DNA from 2 places in the Paenibacillus kandeliae genome. Region 2 is predicted to be linked to the other one. Evidence: riboswitches for the same ligand, from Rfam matches in the RefSeq annotation. Region 2 holds a riboswitch; the other holds the start of a gene.
What was found. Region 2 has a riboswitch for S-adenosylmethionine ahead of ABXR35_RS17225 (methionine ABC transporter ATP-binding protein). Riboswitches for the same ligand answer to the same signal wherever they lie in the genome.

Region 1: another riboswitch for S-adenosylmethionine. It lies ahead of metA (homoserine O-acetyltransferase MetA); the one in region 2 lies ahead of ABXR35_RS17225 (methionine ABC transporter ATP-binding protein).

Annotation. Positions count from the first base shown of each region.
Region 1 is NZ_JBFDUZ010000001.1:693,242-697,105, forward strand. Features, by position in the region: gene ABXR35_RS03115 (HAD-IA family hydrolase) at 1-8, shown strand, start outside; gene corA (magnesium/cobalt transporter CorA) at 323-1,258, opposite strand; SAM riboswitch class I at 1,735-1,871, shown strand; gene metA (homoserine O-acetyltransferase MetA) at 2,023-2,964, shown strand; gene ABXR35_RS03130 (DUF6756 family protein) at 3,002-3,421, shown strand; gene ABXR35_RS03135 (PLP-dependent transferase) at 3,487-3,864, shown strand, end outside.
Region 2 is NZ_JBFDUZ010000003.1:218,657-222,520, reverse strand. Features, by position in the region: gene ABXR35_RS17235 (thioredoxin family protein) at 1-279, shown strand, start outside; gene ABXR35_RS17230 (COX15/CtaA family protein) at 493-1,503, shown strand; SAM riboswitch class I at 1,817-1,969, shown strand; gene ABXR35_RS17225 (methionine ABC transporter ATP-binding protein) at 2,101-3,120, shown strand; gene ABXR35_RS17220 (methionine ABC transporter permease) at 3,117-3,794, shown strand.

The sequences.
Region 1 (3,864 bases), on a different contig from region 2:
TTCCTTAATACTTCTCGGCTTACACAAGACAAGACGAAGCGATCAAGCCAGCTACAATGAACATGGATATGGATAGACTGCATATAACTTTATCGTCTATCTCAACATCCATACAAATGGATAAATGAACAAAGCACCTCCGGCTTCCTGCTTGATACAGGAAACCAGAGGTGCTTTTTGTCTATGTCAATTTGTTTAGGTCTACCACATATAAAAAGCGCCTATGTCACAATACACAGTGAACATAGACGCTTTACATGATACAACTTACATGAACAATCCGCGTGGTGCCAGCTAACGAAGCCGTATGAATGACTTCCTTTCAGATCCAATCGCGTTTGCGGAAGGTGAAGAACATGGTCAGACCGAGCACGATCATAATACCGATGACCATCGGATAACCGAACGGCCATTTCAGCTCTGGCATATTTTCAAAGTTCATTCCGTAAATGCCCGTAATGACCGTGAGCGGCATGAATATCGTCGTAATGGCGGTAAATACGCGCATGATTTCGTTCGCACGGTTGGCGATACTCGATTGGTATGCCTCACGTAAGTTGCCCATCAGATCGCGGAATGTATCAAACATCTCGGATACTTTCACGGCATTCTCGTACACGTCGCTAAAATATTTTTGCAGCTGATCGTCGATCAGACGCAAATCTTTTTTGTTGAGCGTGTTGATTACTTCACGCTGCGGACCCAGTACGCGTTTGAGCCATAGGATCTCGCCGCGCAGACCGATGATTTCATTCAGATGCGACTTTTTCGTATTCATCAGAATGCTTTCTTCCAGCCGTTCAATCTGGTCTTCAATCCGATCACCGACGGTGAAGTAGTTGTCCACCACCAGATCGACCAGCAGATACATGAACTTATCTGGACGACTAACTTCCTCTTCCCACAAAATTGGTTTGAGGGTGCGCAGCTCGCTGATTTTCTGCTTGGTCACAGTAATGATAAAATGCCGTCCCAAGAAAATGTTTAGTGCGCGCAGGAAAATCTCTTCATCGTCAAACCGAATACTGTTCACGACGATAAAGTAGTGATTTTCGTAGATTTCGATTTTTGGACGCTGCTCCTCATCGCCCATCATGTCCTCAACCGCTAGATCATGCAGCATAAAGAGCGGCTGAAGCAGGATCAGATCATCAAGACCAGCGTCTATCCAGTAGAAGCCTTCCTCCGGTGCAACCAGTGTTTCATTAATATCATCAACCAGCGTGAAATTGCCGGCGTTTACGTGCCGAATTTTCATAGTATGCTCTACTCCTTTTTCATATAAATGAGCAGGAAAGAGACGGCAATTGTACACACTTATTTAAAGCTTCGCTATAATCTGAAAATTACATTTTCAACATGGCGCGCTCCTCCGGTATCCTATTGTCGTTTTCTTCCTGCGATTGAGTGGACTCCTCTTGCCAGCTACTCCTCGGGTCGCCTTCCATCTTGAAATTCACCTCTTTGAAATAAATTGAATAACGCCATGTTTTGCGAAAAACATGAAAATGCGCCAAATACTTGTTAAGTATACCGTGGTGACAGCAGGCTTTCAAGCTTAAATCATTCAGCCACCGTATAAGTTGTATATCGGCAGAACTTACCCTTGACGATAGGTATAACGATGGTATACGATATCGTATATCCAATCCGGTGATGGTTCATAACGAACATCCCATATTGGACCTATTAACAGCACATCTTTTGTTTTTACCCCATAATCAAATACAGCGAATCTTATCAAGAGCAGGCGGAGGGACTAGCCCTATGAAGCCCGGCAACCGGCAGTCATATACTGTACGGTGCTAATTCTAGCAGAGATACAGGTACATCCTACGATGAAGTATCTGGTATCTGCTGACAGATGAGAGAGGCGCTATATAGACGCATCTTTTGCGGATATGACCTTTCTCAGTATGTTTTTGGAGAAAGGTCTTTTTGCGTTACACATCGCAACTCTCCTTCCATCATGCGGGCAGCTGCTCGGCTGTATTATCCACACATTTCAAGGAGTGAATCAATATGCCAATCAAAATCCCAGACAGTTTACCGGCGAAAGAGATCCTTTCCGGGGAAAATATTTTCGTGATGGATGAATCGCGCGCGTACCAGCAGGACATTCGTCCGCTGCGTATCGCTTTGCTGAATCTCATGCCAACGAAGGAGACGACCGAGACGCAACTGCTACGATTGCTGAGTAACAGTCCGCTGCAAGTGGACATTTATCTGCTGCATACGCGTTCCCATATCTCCAAGAACACATCGGCTGAATATCTGAATACCTTTTACAAAACGTTTCCTGAAGTCAAGCATTTGCGCTTTGACGGTCTGATCGTAACAGGTGCGCCTGTAGAGACGATGGATTTTGAAGATGTGAATTATTGGGAAGAGATTCAGGAGATTTTTGAATGGAGCAAATCGAACGTCACCTCGACCATGCACATTTGTTGGGCATCACAGGCGGGCTTGTACCATCACTTCGGCGTACCAAAAGTCGATCTGCCGGAGAAATGCTTTGGCGTATTCCCGCATACGCTCAACAAAAACAATGTGCCGCTGCTGAGAGGGTTTGACGAATTATATTTTGCCCCGCATTCTCGTCATACCGAAGTGCGGCGTGAAGATATTGAAAACGTACCAGAGCTAGAAATTCTGTCCGAGTCGGAAGAAGCTGGTATCTATATCGTAGCGACCAAAGACGGCAAGCAAATCTTCGTCACCGGTCATTCCGAATACGATCCGCTTTCCTTGAAATGGGAATACGATCGCGACATCGCACGCGGTATGGACATCGCCGTTCCGAAGAATTACTATCCCAACGACGATCCAACTCGTACACCGCCGTCCATCTGGCGCGCACATGCGAACTTGCTATTTTCTAACTGGCTCAACTATTACGTATACCAAGAGACACCATACGATCTGGAAGCGGAAAAAGCCGAAATTGGTCTATATTCCATTTAATATGGAGACAAACGGAAACCATTCATCCAATCGGAGTTTGCATCAGGAACTGGAAGAAGCATGCTCAATAGGGCATATCCGCAACTATAAGGTGGATGCTGCAGAAGATGTTATTCGAGCCATTGAGAGTATCTATGTGGACGGCGCACCTCGCGCATGGTGGCTCAGACTACAACATGTGGTGCATAAACAGCATTCAGACAATGATCAGTGGTATGTGGATATTAAGCGTATTGTTCGTCAATACTGTGCTTCTGACATATTGGCAAATCAGAAACTGTTGTTTGTTGTTGATGAAGATAATGAGAGACATCATGTTTATGCTTTGACATTGGATGAAATCATACATGTTATCGCGGAATGCCGCTTTTTTGAATATTATATTTGTCCTAACGATTACGCATGGTTGCTATGCGAGAACGAACATGGAGAGTTTCTTATCTGCAAGTGTTCATGATGAGGTACTGCATGATTTGAAGAACTTATCAAATTTGAATTGGATATCTGAGGAGGAAGTAATGTATGACGGAACACAAAAAGAATGAATCTTCGCTTAGTATTGAAAGCCGGTTGGCACAGATCGGGTCGATCAACGAGCCGGTAACAGGAGCTGTGAATTTCCCTATCTACCATTCCACTGCATTCCGTCATCCAGCACTTGGACAAAGCACAGGCTTTGACTACATTCGTACGACCAACCCAACGCGTGCCGTACTGGAAGAAGCCGCAGCTGGACTGGAATCTGGCGATGCAGGCTTTGCCTGTAGCTCCGGCATGGCGGCGCTGCAAACGATCTTCGCACTGTTCGGTCAAGGTGATCATCTGATCGTCTCGCTTGATCTGTACGGCGGAACATACCGTTTGCTAGAGCGCATCCTGTCCAAATTCGGCGTGACCGCA
Region 2 (3,864 bases):
GATTGGTGCGGAGACTGCAAGTATATCGATCCATTTATGCCAGAGGTAGAGTCTCACTATGCAGATCGTCTGCGACTGGTGGAAGTAGATGTGGATGGCGTGGGCGACGTGAGCCAAGAGCAAAATATTATGGGCATCCCAAGCTTTGTAGCTTATGCGAACGGCAAAGAATTGATCCGTTTTGTTAACAAAGCGCGCAAATCCCGTCAAGAAATTGAGCAGTTTTTGGATCGTGCAGTTGAAGTGTACAATACACTGAATGCACAAACTGCCGAATAAAAAGTACTACCAATGCACAAACTGCCGAATAAAAAGTACTACCTTACAGCCTGTTCCCATCTGATGCGGAGCAGGCTGTTTACGTTGGATGTACAGGCAAGATTGATCATTTTTTGTCACAAAGCATACGGTATCTCCGCCCGTCCTTTCGTTATAATAAAAGAGGACTTCACATGAACGTCACTATTAACTAAACAGCGGGTGATTCTTATTATGGCACGTAAGCCACTGATCACGATTCGACAGTTAAAATGGTTGAGCTATATAACCTGTATCGCTATGTTTTTGGCTACAATGGGCGGTTTGGTCGTTACGAAGACCGGCTCTGGAATGGGATGCGGTGCACAATGGCCGCTCTGTCACGGTCAATTTATTCCCGCTTATACGATCGCCTCGTTGATTGAGTACACGCACCGAGCAGTGAGCGGATTTGCTGGTTTGACTGCATTGTTCTCGTTTATCGGATTTATGTTTTTTAACAAAAATCGTGAATTGCGACTGTATGCGCTGCTGACATTTATATTCGTTATTTTGCAGGCAATTATGGGCGCGATGGCGGTTGTCTTTTCCCAATCCTCGGCTGTGATGGCATTGCACTTTGGCTTTGCGATGATCGCTTTCTCCAGTGCGATGCTGATGGCATTCACAGCGCGGCGATTGCATATTCGCCAACAGACACATGATCTGTCCAATCAGCCGCCAGTCAGCAAGGGCTTCCGTAATCTGACTTGGTTTGCTACGATCTTCACGTATATTGTCGTTTACACCGGAGCGTTTGTGACGCATACGGATTCGCGCGGCGGTTGTTCTGGGTTCCCGCTTTGTAACGGAGCAATTGTACCGGAATTGTCTGGTGGTGTAGCTGTTGCCTTCCTGCACCGTGTAGCAGCAGTGGCACTGGTGATCGTTATTGCGATTCTTGGTCATTACGCATATCGTTACCATCCGAACAATCCGGGCATTCGCAAAATGGGTCTGATTGCAGTCCTGTTCATTCTGCTGCAATTTGTCAGCGGTGCAGTCAACATCTTCACCATGAGCGTACCGGAAATCTACTTCTTCGCTACAATGGCGCATACATTATTAATCCAGTTCCTGTTCGGGATTCTGTGTTATATGAGTCTGCGTACATGGCAATTGAGTCGCGGTCCACGCGGTGAGATTGCGCCGGACGCATGGAACAAAGAAACACCAAGCGACAAAGGCGTGCCTGCACCACGTTGATGATATACAAATCATTTGTACCGCAGCACCATTAGCACGAGCTACGAGCTACGAGTTGCATACCAGCTGACAACACCGATCTCATGGTGTTTGTCAGCTGTTTTCATATGAGACAACAATGATTTTATTCCAGCATCGTACACCATTTTGCATCTTCCCATACACCATATAACTGGATGTGAACGGGAAATGGCGGAACTTTCTACCAATATGAATATTTGCTGAAATAGGTGAAAAAAGCGGATTTTGCACTTTACAAAGACTGTGAAGTTCAATATACTGAGTAAAGATTTTCATTCGATGTTTTCATATTTTCTTATCGAGAGTGGTGGAGGGACTGGCCCGATGAAGCCCGGCAACCGATTTTGCGGATGGCAATACGCCTTTTCAAAATGACATGGTGCTAAATCCTACAAGATGACAGCTGTACAGCATATGCACAGTCTGTGATTTTGGCAGATGAGAAGGCAATATCTTACGGATAGAGAGCCCTTTTCTGCAGGAAATGGGCTCTTTTTTGTGTATAAAAAGAACCAGTTGAAAATAGATACGAACGAAATCGCAACATGATTGACAACAGGGAGGAGGACCATACGTTTGATCCGTCTTGAGAACCTAACCAAAGTATACGGAAAAGGCAAGAACCTGAGTCCGGCACTGGATAACCTGAACCTGTCGATCGAAAAGGGTGAAATTTTCGGTGTGATCGGTCATTCCGGTGCAGGCAAAAGTACACTGATCCGATGTATCAATTTGTTGGAGCGTCCAACTTCTGGGCATGTCTGGATTGATGATGTGGATATGACTCGACTAGGCAAGCGGGCATTGCAAACCCGTCGCCGTAAAATTGGCATGATCTTTCAGCATTTCAATCTGCTCTCCTCAGCAACGGTGTATGACAATATCGCCTTCCCGCTGAGACTGGTGAAAACGCCGGAAGCGAAAATCCGCTCTCGTGTGCAGGAGCTGCTGAATCTGGTCGGTCTGGAAGCTCATGCGCGCAAGTATCCAGCGCAGCTGTCTGGTGGACAGAAGCAGCGTGTCGGTATCGCTCGTGCATTGGCAAGCGACCCGGATGTACTTCTGTGTGATGAAGCGACGTCTGCGCTTGATCCGCAGACAACGAACTCAATCCTCAATCTACTGCTGGATATTAATCAGCGCTTTCATCTGACGATTGTGCTCATCACGCATGAAATGAATGTAATTCAGACGATCTGTGACCGTGTTGCCGTCATTCATCAGGGTGGCATTGTGGAGCAGGGTCCTGTTGCGGAAGTGTTCCTGAAGCCGCAGCATGTGGTTACGCGCGACTTCATTACGCGCGAATCGAGCGAGGGTACATTGCTCGATGCTGTGCTGGCAGGTCCACACAGCGCTTCTTCATTGGCTGTGAAAGTCTCGTTCCTTGGAGAGAAGACGTACGATTCGATTTTGTCGCGTGCCGTACGCGCAACCGGTGTAGACTTTGCTATTTTACAAGGAACGATCGGAACGCTAAAAAGTGTGCCGTATGGACAACTGGTTGTACGCTTTGACGGTGAATCGGCTGCAGTGCAGCGAACGCTGGAAACGCTGAAAGCGGAAGGTCTGAATGTGGAGGTGATGGAATCGTGAGCAACTTTGGCGAACTGGACTTTTCACAGATTGACTGGAGCGAATTCGGTACAGCGACGATTGAGACGCTAGAGATGGTCGGAGCATCTGGACTGTTTACTTTGCTGATTGGTCTGCCGCTAGGCGTATTGCTGTTTATGACGGCACGTTCTACATCCGGCTTTTTACGCGGATTGTATACGGTACTGTCGGTTATCGTGAATATTTTGCGTTCCGTACCATTTATTATCCTGATTGTGGCTTTGCTGCCGGTGACGGCCATGATTGTTGGTACATCGATTGGTGTCAAAGGAACGATCCCACCACTTGTTATTGCGGCTGCGCCGTTTTTTGCACGGCTAGTGGAGACTGCGCTGCGTGAAGTGGATCGCGGTGTGATTGAAGCAGCGTATGCGATGGGTGCATCAACTGGGCAAGTTGTCGGTAAAGTACTGCTGCGCGAAGCGATGCCGGGACTGCTGGCTGGTCTGACCGTAACAATCGTCGCACTGGTATCCAATACAGCGATGGCTGGTATGATCGGTGCAGGTGGACTGGGTACACTCGCAATCAACTACGGTTATTACCGTTATGATATGGGCGTTATGCTCGTAGCGGTCGTACTGATGGTTGTCATCGTACAGGCGCTACAAATGCTGGGCGATCGTCTGGTGATTCATTTTTCACGCCGATAAGCAAGTTATCGGGTAGGTATAATGCGTTTATGACACTTTTATCATACTCATACTACATTAGAAAAAGGGG